Regions from separate parts of the Bradyrhizobium sp. WSM1253 genome, predicted to be linked through region 1. Evidence: predicted binding sites of a transcription regulator. Region 1 holds the regulator's gene; each other region holds the start of a gene.
The links. The regulator LexA, encoded in region 1, represses DNA repair genes until DNA is damaged. The targets are predictions, from matches to a motif close to TGTTCNNNNTGTGTTCNG.
Positions count from the first base shown of each region.

Region 1 (4,299 bases):
CGGCGTTCGGGATCGGGCCGCTGATCGCGGCGAGCCTCGGAATCATCGTGCTGGGCTTGTTGCGGACGCCGCTGCGCTGGTCCGGCGCCCTGGTGCTGCTGGCAGCGATCCTCTGGGGACTGTCGGCGCGGCAGCCTGACATCCTGATCGCCGGGGATGGCGCGAGCGTCGCCGTGCGGGGCAGGGACGGATATCTGCACCTGATCAGGACCAACAAGGACAGCTTTCTGCTCAAAGAATGGCTCGCTGCCGACGCCGATCCGCGCGATGCCGGCGGAGCCTCGCTGGCTGATGGCGTGTCCTGTGACGAATCCGGCTGCGTGACGCCACTGGCCGACGGGAGGCTGGTCGCGCTGGCATTGCGCGTCGATGCTCTCGCGGACGATTGCAATCGGGCCGCCCTGGTGGTGACGACACGTCCCGCGCCGCCCGATTGCGCGGCGATGGTGGTCGATCGGCAGCGGCTCGCCAGCCAGAGCGCACTGGCGCTGACGCAGCGTGGTGACGGATTTGTGGTTCAGGCGGTGAGGGCGAGAGGCACGAGCCGCCCCTGGTTGCCGGCCGGCGCCGGCGAGGGTGATTTCGACGGCAGCCTTGCGCCGAAGGCGACCGCGCCCCGCATCAAGGACGCAACGCCGGCGGAGACCGACTTGCAGGCCGACGATTGATCTGATGGTGCGGAGCAACGCAGCGGGTCGGTGCGTCCGCTCGGATTCGCTGGCGCAAACCACACCATCTCGCCGGCCACGGTCGGCGATGGCAATTCAATCCTGACCTCCGACCTCGTAGCCGGAGGGGCGGCTGTTTCAGCCGATCGGCAGGTGCGTGACGGTCGGCTGCCTGTCGGCGATGATCTGCGCCTTGTGCTCGCGCTCGATGACCGACTGGGTCACAGGCAGTTGCAGCACGGTCGCGCGCTGGCCTTCGACGAGCTGCGTCACCAGCACAAATTTGCCGTCGGGGAATTCGATCGCGTCATGATGGCGGTCGGGAACGTGCGGATCGATCTTGCCGAACTTGCCCACGCGGGAATTGATGGTCCGCGTCCAGATCCAGCGATTGTCGTAGCGGACGTCGTCTGCGAAGGCGAGCTCCGTTCCCGGCAGCAGGCAGACGGCAACAGACGGATCGGCTGCGGAGGCGAAGCCGCGCGTCGAGGTGCCGCGGAAATTTGTCGTGACGATCGTCTCGCCGACTTCGGCGGGGCGCGACGCGACGGCATGCAGGCTGTAGTCACACATCGGGTGCTCCTCATGCTGGGATAGCAACCCGCGTCTCTTATCGAGGCGCAGGCCTCTATCAGAGTTGAAGCACGAAAGCTCTGCTCGGTTGTGGGCAAATCTGCGGCTGGTTTCCGCAAGCCGCGATCACATTATCTTTCCCGAATTCAATAGGAACAAAGAGAGTTGCGATGCATTCGGGAGGCGCATGCGCGAATATTGCCGGCTGGTGCAACGACCTCGATCGCTGGTCGCTGTTTCCTCGCACACTCGAGCCGCGAAGCGGTGCTGTTTCGGTGCTGCTTCTTGGGCGTCGCGAGTAGCCAGCGCCGGAGGAGGGGCCGATAGTCTGTGCAGAACCAGAAAGACTATCCAGCCGGAGCGGACGATGATCCGCTCCAATCTCTGACCGGCGATGCCGATCGGAAGCGCGCGAGGCGCCAACTTCTCCAGGTATCAAGTACGTCCGGTATCAGTACTTCCGGTAAAGCCCGATCAGCTTGCCCTGAATCTTCACCCGATTGGGCGGCAGGATGCGGACCTCATAGGCAGCGTTGGCGGGCTCGAGCGCGATCGAGGCGCCGCGACGGCGGAAGCGCTTCAGCGTCGCTTCCTCGTCGTCGATCAGCGCCACCACGATGTCGCCGGTATCGGCGCTCTCGTTGCGCTGAATCAGCGCCATGTCGCCGTCAAGGATGCCGGCATCAACCATGGAATCACCGCGCACTTCCAGCGCGTAATGTTCGCCCGAGCCGAGCATGTCGGGCGGTACGCTGATGGTGTGGCTGCGTGTCTGCAACGCCTCGATCGGCGTGCCGGCCGCGATGCGGCCCATCACCGGTACCGCCACGGGGCGTTCGCCCTCGTCCGCGGGCAGGCTGGAGCCCGCACGCACCTTGCCGAGATTGCCCTCGATGACGCTGGGGGTGAAGCCGCGGCGGCTGCCGGCGGCTGCCTGGAGCTCCGGCAGCTTGATGACTTCAATCGCACGGGCGCGGTTGGGCAGGCGTCGGATGAAGCCACGCTCCTCGAGCGCCGTGATCAGGCGATGGATGCCCGACTTCGAGCGCAGATCGAGCGCATCCTTCATCTCGTCGAAGGAGGGCGGCACGCCGCTTTCCTTCAGACGTTCACTGATGAACCGCAGAAGCTCGTATTGTTTGCGCGTTAACATCTCGACCAAAGTCCCCCGGTTGATGTCGTCCGATTCCGAGACGCAGAATTCGGCAATAAGCCGCTACATGCTCGAAACAAATCATGAACGGACACTATATGTTCGATACATGTTCCGCAACTGCTTAATTTACCGTGAACAGAGCAAACTTCGCGGAACGCGCGTTGCGGGGGTGCTCAGACGGGGAGCCGCAACACTTCGCAAGCCGTGCCGGCTTCGGCCTTCGGCGCGAATGGTGCGCGCACGAGAAGTACCTGTGCTGCAGCGAGATTCGCAAGCAGCGAAGAGTCCTGATGATTGACGGGAAGAACGACGCGTGTGCCATCGTCACGCTCCTCCAGATGCGCGCGCAGATAGTCCTCGCGCTGGTCGTTGGCGCCGACGCCGCGGCCGAGCACGGCGCGTTCGCGGCGATGGTGAATCACTGAACGGCCCGACAGGGCGCGAATCAGCGGCACCATGAACAGGAAAGCGCACACGTAGGACGACACGGGATTGCCCGGCAGGCCGATCACACCCATTGCGCCGAGTCGCCCGTGCATCATCGGCTTGCCTGGCCGCATCGCGATCTTCCAGAACGCCATCGCGATGCCTTCGTCCCGCAGTGCCTGCTGGACCAGATCGTGGTCGCCGACCGATGCGCCGCCGGTCGTGATCAGGATGTCGGCGCCGCTCTCGCGGGCGCGGCGGATGCCGGCGGTGGTCGCCTCCAGCGTGTCGGCGGCAATACCGAGGTCGATCGTCTCGGCGCCTTCGCTGCGGGCGAGCGCGTGCAGGGCGTAGCCGTTGGAATAGATGATCTGGCCGTGGCCTGGCGTGGTGCCTGGCATCACCAGCTCGTCGCCGGTGGCGAGAATCGCGACCTTTGGACGCCTGAAAACGACAAGGTGCGGATAATTCATCCCGGCAGCGAGCGCGAGGTCGCGCTCGGTGACACGGCTTCCCTTGCGCAGGAGCACGTCACCCTCGCGGAAATCGACGCCGGCGGGGCGGATGTGCCGACCGGCGATCGCGGCTTCCTTGATCATGATCCGCTTGCCGGCGGCGACCGTGTCCTCCTGGATCACGACGGCGTCCGCGCCACCGGGAACGACGCCGCCGGTGAAGATCCGTACGGCCTCGCCGGCGCCGATCGTCCCGGCGAACGGTCGGCCCGCCGCGACTTCGCCGACCACGGTGAGCTCCGAATCGATCGTCGCGGCATCGGCCGCGCGCACCGCGTAGCCGTCCATCGCCGACATCGCCTGCGGCGGCTGCGTGCGCCGCGCCGCGAGGTCACGCGCGAGCACGCGATGATGGGCCTCGTCGAGGGAAATCATTTCTTCCGGCAGCGGCTCTGCACCCGCCAGCACCGCGGCAAGCGCGTCGGAAACCGGCATCAAGGCCACGGCGAAAACTCCTGCTCGGCACGTTCGGGCGAATGTTCCGCACGTCTTCTAGCCGAGCGCGGGCGCAGAGGCAAAAACGGCTGAGCGGGCACAGTCATCCCGCCGCTTCACATTGTTCCGGAAGGCAGGATCAAGCGCGTCGCGGCATGATGCGAAGAACCTGACAAATCGGCAGGAGAGCGGCCATGGAAGCGACGAAAATCACGGCAAGGAAAATCACGGCAAGGAAAATCACGGCAAGGCGAGAACGACGAGCGCCCCGGGCTGCATCGATCAGCTCCCTGCCTGCCCGGGAGTTACGTCGGGCGCCTTGGCTCCCTGGTCTTTGTCGGGCAGCGGATCGGCCTGGGATTTCAGGTCGGCGGCCTTGCTCACAAGCTTGGCGGAAAGGTCCGAATCTGAAGTTGTCCTGGCGAATTCAAGAAGAAGAGAGGCCTGCTTGGTGAGGTAGGTTTTGCCCAGCACGATGATGCATCCGTCCGTAGAAGTCCCAACGGACTCTAAGAGTCCGGAAGGC
Region 1 is NZ_JH600073.1:26,165-30,463, forward strand. It holds partial or broken gene BRA1253DRAFT_RS01975 (ComEC/Rec2 family competence protein) at 1-668, shown strand, start outside; gene BRA1253DRAFT_RS01980 (hypothetical protein) at 807-1,241, opposite strand; gene lexA (transcriptional repressor LexA) at 1,693-2,394, opposite strand; gene glp (gephyrin-like molybdotransferase Glp) at 2,571-3,782, opposite strand; gene BRA1253DRAFT_RS01995 (hypothetical protein) at 4,056-4,247, opposite strand.

Region 2 (4,299 bases), 110 kb from region 1:
ACCGCTTCGGGGAAGAAAGAAGCGGACGAACCTGGGGAGACTGGCAATGAATAAGCTTCTTATTGGTGCAATCAGTGCAGTGGCGATGGGCCTGTCGGCTCCCGCGAGCGCGGCGGATCTTGCCGCGCGTCCCTACACCAAGGCTCCGGCGCCGGCGATTGCCACCATCTACGATTGGAGCGGCTTCTACATCGGCATCAACGGCGGCGGTGGCTCGAGCCACACGTGCTGGGACTTCGTCACGCCCGCGACCGGCGTTTTGGTCGGGGAAGGCTGCCATAACGCGGTCGGCGGCACGGTCGGTGGCCAGATCGGCTATCGCTGGCAGTCCACCAATTGGGTGTTCGGCCTCGAAGGCCAAGGCAACTGGGCCGACTTCCGGGGCGACAACGTGAGCACACTTTTCCCCGGCACCGCCCTGGTCACGGGTGATCGCAACCGTTCCCGCATCGACTCTTTCGGGCTCATCACCGGTCAGATCGGTTACGCCTGGAACAACGTGCTGCTTTACGTGAAGGGCGGCGCCGCCGTCGTCGGCGACAAATACGACATCTACGCTGCGGCGGGCACGCCCGGCGCGGGCGCGCTGCTGGCCTCGGCGCGGGAGACTCGCTGGGGTGGCACGGTCGGGGCCGGTCTGGAGTTCGGCTTCGCTCCCAACTGGTCGCTGGGCTTTGAATACGACCACATCTTCCTTGGCGATCGCACGATCGGCTTCACAACGCCCGCGGGTGCGGTTTTCGGCAGCGACCGGATTCGCCAGGACGTCGACATGGGCCTCGTCCGCTTGAACTATCGCTGGGGCGGTCCGGTCATCGCAAAGTACTGATCGCGCTGGAATAGAGCACTTCGGAGGCCGGCCTCGTGCCGGCCTTTTGCTGTGCGGTTCTGCGATATCAATAGGTCAATAGCCGTTCCGTTTTCCGATCGCTGTTGCTTTTCAGTGACACAACTTGCGGCTTCACCGGTGTATGGACGATATCAGTTGGACCACGGCGTCCGATGCTCTTCCGGAACAGGGAGGGACAACAGAAACTGGGACTGGGATTACTGAAGATGAAAAAGATTTGGTTGGCTTCGGCCTGTTTGTTCGCACTCGCTGCCCCGGCTTCGGCCGCTGATCTGGCGGCGCGCCCCTACACCAAGGCTCCGGTGGCCATGGCTTCGGTCTACAACTGGACCGGCTTCTACCTCGGTATCGTCGGTGGCGGCGCCTGGGAAAATTCCTCGACCGACCCGAAGATGAAGGGCGGCTTCGTCGGCGGTACTGCCGGCTACAACTGGCAGACCGGCAATGTCGTGTTCGGCATCGAGGCCGATGGTTCCTGGGCTGACGTCAGCGCGTCGGTCACCGGCCCCGTTGCCGTCCCCGGCTTCGGCCTCGTCAGCACCACCCTCAGCTCGAAGACCGATGCGATGGGCACCGTGCGCGGCCGCATCGGCTACGCCGTCAACAACGTCCTGTTCTACGGCACCGGTGGTTACGCCTGGATCGACAACAAGCTCAGCATCAGCGCGCTCGGCGTGACCGCTTCCGACAGCAAGTGGCACTCCGGCTGGACCGTCGGTGCGGGCGTCGAAGCGTTCTTCGCTCCGCAGTGGTCGGTCAAGGGCGAGTACCTCTTTCGCAGCCTCGGCGGCGAGACCTACTTCTCGGGCGCCCTGCCCACCGGCACGCTCGAGTTTCACACCGTGCAGGTCGGCGTGAACTATCACTTCGGGGGCCCGATCGTCGCGAAGTACTGATCTTCGCTATCGACGCCATCGTGTTACGAAAGGCCGGCCTCGCGCCGGCCTTTTTGTTTGAACGGGACCGGTCACGCGCAGTTCCGCAAGCCGTGCTCCTGCCAGATGCCGCCAGCGCGCCAACAATCCGTTGACGATTCGCAAACGCCACTGGAAATCCGTCCCTGTTCTTCCTACGTTCGCTTACTTACCCATCGGCGCCGATCCCGGTTCCGGGCGATGCGCGCCTTTCAAGTTGGCGCGATCGCGCGCTTTTGGATTCCCTGAGGACCACCAGGATGGATGAAGTGATCAAGGCGAAGCGCCAACAACAGAACGCGGGAGCACACCTGCGCGCGATTACGATCCGTGGCGCGCGCGAGCACAACCTCAAGAACGTCGACGTCGAAATTCCCCGCGACAAGCTCGTCGTGTTCACGGGGCTGTCAGGCTCCGGCAAATCCTCCCTCGCGTTCGACACCATCTATGCCGAGGGCCAGCGCCGCTACGTCGAATCGCTGTCGGCCTATGCCCGCCAGTTCCTGGAGATGATGCAGAAGCCCGACGTCGACCAGATCGACGGCCTGTCGCCGGCGATCTCGATCGAACAGAAGACGACGTCGAAGAACCCGCGCTCCACCGTCGGCACGGTGACCGAAATCTACGACTATATGCGCCTGCTGTGGGCGCGCGTCGGCGTGCCCTATTCGCCCGCCACCGGCCTGCCGATCGAGAGCCAGACCGTCTCGCAGATGGTCGATCGCGTGCTGGCGCTGCCGGAGAGCTCGCGGCTCTATCTGCTTGCGCCAGTCGTGCGCGGCCGCAAGGGCGAGTACCGCAAAGAGCTCGCCGAATGGCTCAAGAAGGGCTTTCAGCGCGTCAAGATCGACGGCGCCTTCCATGAGCTCGCGGAAGCGCCTGTTCTCGACAAGAAATTCCCGCACGATATCGACGTCGTCGTCGATCGTATCGTGGTGCGCCCCGACATCGGCCAACGCCTCGCCGAAAGCTTCGAGACCGCGCTCAAGCTCGCCGAGGGCCTCGCCGTCATCGAATTCGCGGACGCGCCGGCTGCAGCAGCCCCCGCGGAAGAGAAAAAGAAGACGGCCAAGATCCACGACAAGAGCGGACCCGAGCGCATGCTGTTCTCGGAAAAGTTCGCCTGCCCTGTCTCCGGCTTCACCATCCCCGAGATCGAGCCCCGGCTGTTCTCGTTCAACAATCCCTATGGCGCCTGCCCCGCCTGCGGCGGCCTCGGCGTCGAGCAGCATGTCGACGAGGACCTCGTCATCCCCGACAAGGAGCTAGCCATCGGCAAGGGCGCGATCGCGCCCTGGGCCAAGTCCTCGTCGCCCTATTACATTCAGACGTTGACTGCGCTCGGCAAGCATTACAAGTTCACGCTGACCACCAAATGGAAGGATCTGCCCAAGAAGACGCAGAACGCGATCCTCCATGGCTCCGGCGAGGACGAGATCAAGTTCTCCTACGAGGACGGCGTCCGTTCCTATGACACCAAGAAGCCGTTCGAGGGCGTCATCACCAACATCAACCGCCGCTATCGCGAGACCGAGAGCGAGTGGGCGCGCGAGGAGCTGGCGAAGTACTTCCACGACGTGCCCTGCGAGGCGTGCCACGGCTTTCGGCTCAAGCCCGAGGCGCTCTGCGTCAAGATCGGCGGCAAGCATATCGGCGACATCTCCGAGATGTCAGTGAAGGGCGCCGGCGCGTGGTTCGAGACCGTGCCGGAGGCGCTGAACGCCCAGCAGAACGAGATCGCCGGCCGCATCCTCAAGGAGATCCGCGAGCGCCTCACCTTCCTGCTCGACGTCGGCCTCAACTATCTCACGCTGTCCCGCTCCTCCGGCACGCTCTCCGGCGGCGAGAGCCAGCGCATCCGCCTGGCCTCGCAGATCGGCTCGGGCCTGACAGGTGTGCTCTATGTGCTCGACGAACCCTCGATCGGCTTGCACCAGCGCGACAACGCGCGCCTGCTCGACACGCTCAAGAGACTTCGCGACCTCGGCAACACCGTGATCGTGGTCGAGCATGACGAGGACGCGATCCTGCTCGCCGACCACGTGCTCGACATCGGCCCCGGTGCCGGCATGCATGGCGGCAACATCATCGCCGAAGGCACGCCCGCCGAGATCATGCGCAACCCCAACTCGCTGACCGGCAAATATCTGACCGGCGAGCTTGAGGTCGAGGTGCCGGAGCGGCGCCCGCCGAACCATCGCCGCACCATCAAGGTGGTCAATGCGCGCGGCAATAACCTCAAGAACGTCACGGCCGAAATCCCGCTCGGCCTGTTCACCTGCGTTACCGGCGTCTCCGGCGGCGGCAAGTCGACGCTGCTGATCGACACGCTGTACAAGGCGATCGCCCGCAAGCTGAACAACGCCAGCGAGGGCGCCGCGCCGCACGACCGCATCGAGGGCCTCGAGCACATCGACAAGATCATCGACATCGACCAGTCGCCGATCGGCCGCACGCCACGCTCCAATCCCGCGACCTATACCGGTGCCTTCACGCCGATCCGCGAATGGTTCGCCGGCCTGCCCGAGTCGAAGG
Region 2 is NZ_JH600073.1:134,872-139,170, reverse strand. It holds gene BRA1253DRAFT_RS02495 (outer membrane protein) at 47-829, shown strand; gene BRA1253DRAFT_RS02490 (outer membrane protein) at 1,057-1,746, shown strand; gene uvrA (excinuclease ABC subunit UvrA) at 2,025-4,299, shown strand, end outside.
Region 2: a site for LexA is predicted at 1,912-1,929, ahead of uvrA (excinuclease ABC subunit UvrA). Genes of this name have one in related genera too.

Region 3 (4,299 bases), 420 kb from region 1:
CCGCTGATGAAGCAAATCAGCCGGCGACTTCAATGCACTTTCACCGCAAATCCAGTGCCGCACACGCGCCACCGGCAACGTATGCGGGCCGGTCTGCTGCCGCGGCCTATTGCGCCGCGAGGCGCTTTCCGGCCTGCTCGATCGGCGGCATGAAGAGCGATACTGCGGTGCCTTCGGGGTCACGAAACTGGAACGTCTTGTTGCCCCATGGCATCGTTTTCAGCTCATGAACCAGGGTGACCTTGTCTTTCAGGCGCTCATACTCCGCATCGATGTCTTCAACCTGAAACTCGATCACGGCGGTGCGGTTTGCGCCGGGCTCGGCACTGTTTTCTTGCCAGAGCGCGACCGTCTCGGCAGCGCCGATTGCCAGGTTGGCGCCCGGCGTTACGATCTTGGCGAACACCGGCGCGAGCCATTCGGCGGAAACTCCGGTGACCATTTCATAGAACGAGACCATGATGTTGATGTCGGAGGCGATCAGGCGAGTGGAGGCGAACTTCATGGCATGTCCTTTGGTTGACCGCAGATTTGAGCGGCATCGCGGGGCTCGTCGCACACCGCTGCTGCCACCCTGATGTCAGCAGTCACGATGCCGTGCCGAGCGCGCGAACTACGGGCATGAATTGCGATGGCAATGCTGGACTGCGCCTCAAGTGAGACACGATGATCCCGGTGAAAGGGCTGGACTGCACCGTCACCGCAATTTTAGAGTCACATGGGCAGCGCGCCAGTTCGTTCGAGGCCTAAGCCCAGCCTCCAAGGAAGACGGGCCCGTGATGACTCAACGCTTGGGCGTCCAGGTATCGAAGTTGCCGTCCTTCTTACCGACAGCTCTGGCCTTCTCAACCGAGATGCCGTCGCGGCAGGCGATGTAGGACTGAACCTGGGCGTTGGTCCCGGCTCGCTTCGCAACCCACATGTCACGCGTGAAGCCGTTCTTTGCCATGCAATCGAGCGCATGAGGGGTGCTGTTCGAGGCGGCGTGGGCGCCGATTGTTGACAGCAGCAATGCGGAAACAGCGATAATTGTTTTCATGAAATCTCCCAATGAAGCGCCTGTACAATAGCCGCCGTAAACAAAGCTACAAGGCGCTGTTGTCAGAACGCTCAACTTTCCAGATAGTCGATCGTTGGAGACTCTTCAGATCGCTGGAGGTCGGGGCGTCGCGCCGGTCGAGCGAAGGGGGACTCAATTGCAAGCTCCCGGGAGATATTGATGCGTTTTAGAACGGCACTTTTGGTTGCTTCACTCGTGGCGCCGTGGTGTGCGGCTCCGGACACGGCAAAGGCTGCGGGCAGCATGACGCTCTGCCTGCAGGCTGGCTTCTCGCAAGCCTGCTGCAAAGCCGAGGAAGCGAAGGGCGGTTTCAACGGTGACGGTGCCGATGCCTCTGCGCGCCGCTGGAATAGTCTTGCTATGTGCAAGAGCGGGAGTGCGCAGAAGATCAAGCGCTAGAAGACGAGCCCCTTCACGCGAAGCACCTCCACAGCGCTAACCGGGCCCTCAGAACGGTGATCCAAAACCGCGGAATTTGGCCACCTCGCTCACGGGTGGACAGGCTTGTTTAGCCATTGGCAGATGAACTCCTCGCGGAGATGACGCGACTAACGGCCATGGCTAATATTCTAGGCGAGCTTCTGTTCGCACTGATCCGCTCGATTGTTGCTGGATGGGCGTATGCGCTCTGGGTCAAACTGGCGACATGGCTCGAGCCGAAAATCCAACGGCGTTGGGTGAAGGTTGCCGTCGGAGGCCTCCTCGGCCTGGCAGCCTTCTTTATGATTCCGATACTGATGGGGCTGTTGGGCCTTTGAAGGCAATGAAATCCGTTCTCATCCCCGCACTGGCAATCGGGGCGCTCGTCTCGACGGTGCTGCTCGTCATGGAGCAGCTCACCGACTACTCCATCGTTGTGATGGCATGGGAGATGCCGGGCATATCCGCAGCTTACCTTTTCTGGGGAGCTGTCCGCAGTTCCGTTTTCCTGGGCGTCGCCATCACTTGGGCCGTGAATGCCATCGTTTACGGGGCGCCCGCCTTCGTCGTCCTTACGGTCGTCAAGCTGGCAATTCGCGGTTCGCCGAAGTGACCTGACAATGATGGTGATGCCAGATATTTACTTCTCGAGCCCGGCCTTCTGCCGCATCGTATCGATTAGCTCTGAGGCGTCTGCCTTGGTCAGATCCTTCTTGGGCAGCTCCTTGTGGGCCTGCTCGGCGAGGGTCTTGAGGTAAGATTCCTGGGCACCGGTCATCGGGTCGTCGCCGGAGACCCAATCCTTCGGATCCTTTTGGGTGTTGTCCGCGGTGTTGTCAGCCATCTTGTTGTCAGTCACGGCGATCTCTCCTTTTCAGGTTCAATGCCGGCTGACGCCTTTTGTTCCTTATTTGTTCGTGGCTGACCCATGACGCAGCAAGGGCCGCACTTGCCCCGATTCAGCGTCGGGAGATGATCACGGAACGGCCGGCAGCGATCGGCGTCTGCGCATGAGACCTATCTTGCGACTTGCCTTGCGCCCCCAATCGAGGATCGGTGCCTCAACCGCGACATGCAAGGCGGCGGCGAGACCGATGGAGAGCAGGATGCCGGCGATGATTGTCCCGACGATCGACAGACGCCACAGTCCGTCAAAGCTGGCGATCCATTTCACCACCAGATAATGGACGATATACAGCGCGTACGAAATCTTGCCGAGCCATTGCAGGATCGGTGAGAAGGATCGTCCTTCGGTCTCGACAGCGACCACAGCATGGATCAGCAATCCCGCACCTACGCCATAGGTCAGGACGCGCGCGAACTGCGCGTCGATCGCGCCGTGCACGAAAATCCAGTACCAGCCGGCCACGAACAGGCCCGCGGAAACGGCTGGGAAGTGGCGCGAAAAGCGCAATCGTCCGCTTCTCTGGAGATAGGCGATGACAACGCCGGCACCGAATTCCAGCACCAGCGGATGAAAGTAGATCCCGAACTCAAGGCCGAAGACGAGAGCAAGAATGACCAGGCCGAATCCAGCGAACAAGATCTCGAACAGCCGGTCCGGCTTGATCGCCAAGACGACCGCGACTACGACATAGAAGTGCAGTTCGAAAGCCAGCGACCACGCCGGCCCGAGATACCAATTCGGATATGTCCATGCGAAGATGGTTCCGAGGTCGAGAGCGGGGCGGTCGCCCGGCGCCAGCGCGATCCAGGAAGAGCTGACAAACGCGGCCAGCAACACCAGCCAATAGAGCGGAAAAATTCGGAGGGCCCGTCTGAAAGCGAAATCGAGCGGGTTGTGTTGTGCCGTCGCCGTGGTCGCGATGATGAAGCCGGAGATCACGAAGAAGATGTCGACGCCGCTCGCGAGAATCGTCAGCGCGCCCTCGGCGAGCTCCGGCCCGACCATATCGGGTCGCGCACTGATTGCGTGTCCACAGACCACCGACAGCGCAGCGACCCCGCGCATTGCCTGTACACCCGCGAAGATCCGCACCAAGCCCCGCCACGCTTATTGATACGCAATCTAGGCGAGAAACCCATTAAGGAACAGTTGCGCTGATGCGATAGAATGGCTGCTGGAGCGAGCGCCTGGTCCTTCGAGACGACCGCTTCGCGGTCTCCTCAGGATGAGGCTCAGCTGCATCCGTCTGCGTTGAAATGCTGCCGCCAACTCATCCCTCATCCTGAGGGCCCGCCGCAGGCGGGCGTCTCGAAGGATGGCCGCAGTCGAGCTTCCAGCCACATGTTTCTTCATGTGCGAGAGTCCCGCACGCGACGGCGCGTGAATCGAAAAACCGCCCCCGATTGCCGGAGGCGGTTCTCGAAAATCTGGCCAGAGAATTATCGCGAACCGATATTCACTTCGCGCGAAACGCCCTAGTGACCGGTGCCGGGCTTGGTCGTCTTTGGCGGCTTGCCGTCTTCGATCCGGCCTTCGTTGCGCAAGTCACGACCTTCCTGAGCCTTCTTCTGGCTCTCGCGGGATTTGCCGTGTTCGTTCATCTCTTCTTTGATGAACCCGGCGCCTTCCTTCACCTTACCTTCAACGCTCATGACGATCTCCCTTGCTGGAGATGGGGCAACTCGCGGCGAGACCTGACCGTTCCGGTACGCGCACGATTGTGAGGCGTGCATTCGCGACAGGTTCCAAAAAGATCCGCGTCATGATGGGTCATGAAATGGCCGCGCCGCCTTGTGGGAAGCGACGCGGCCGGGAAGCAAGCCGTACAGGAAACCGGCTTACTTCATGTTGCTGCGGGTCCTGGTGCCGCCCTGGTCGCTGCCGGGGCCGGAGCCGCCTTGGCCGGAGGCGT
Region 3 is NZ_JH600073.1:446,328-450,626, reverse strand. It holds gene BRA1253DRAFT_RS04035 (VOC family protein) at 107-505, opposite strand; gene BRA1253DRAFT_RS04030 (hypothetical protein) at 785-1,039, opposite strand; gene BRA1253DRAFT_RS04025 (hypothetical protein) at 1,220-1,459, shown strand; gene BRA1253DRAFT_RS04020 (hypothetical protein) at 1,576-1,818, shown strand; gene BRA1253DRAFT_RS04015 (hypothetical protein) at 1,824-2,093, shown strand; gene BRA1253DRAFT_RS04010 (DUF3072 domain-containing protein) at 2,121-2,324, opposite strand; gene BRA1253DRAFT_RS04005 (acyltransferase) at 2,457-3,479, opposite strand; gene BRA1253DRAFT_RS44295 (hypothetical protein) at 3,863-4,039, opposite strand; gene BRA1253DRAFT_RS04000 (hypothetical protein) at 4,226-4,299, opposite strand, start outside.
Region 3: a site for LexA is predicted at 2,382-2,399, ahead of BRA1253DRAFT_RS04010 (DUF3072 domain-containing protein). Genes of this name have one in related genera too.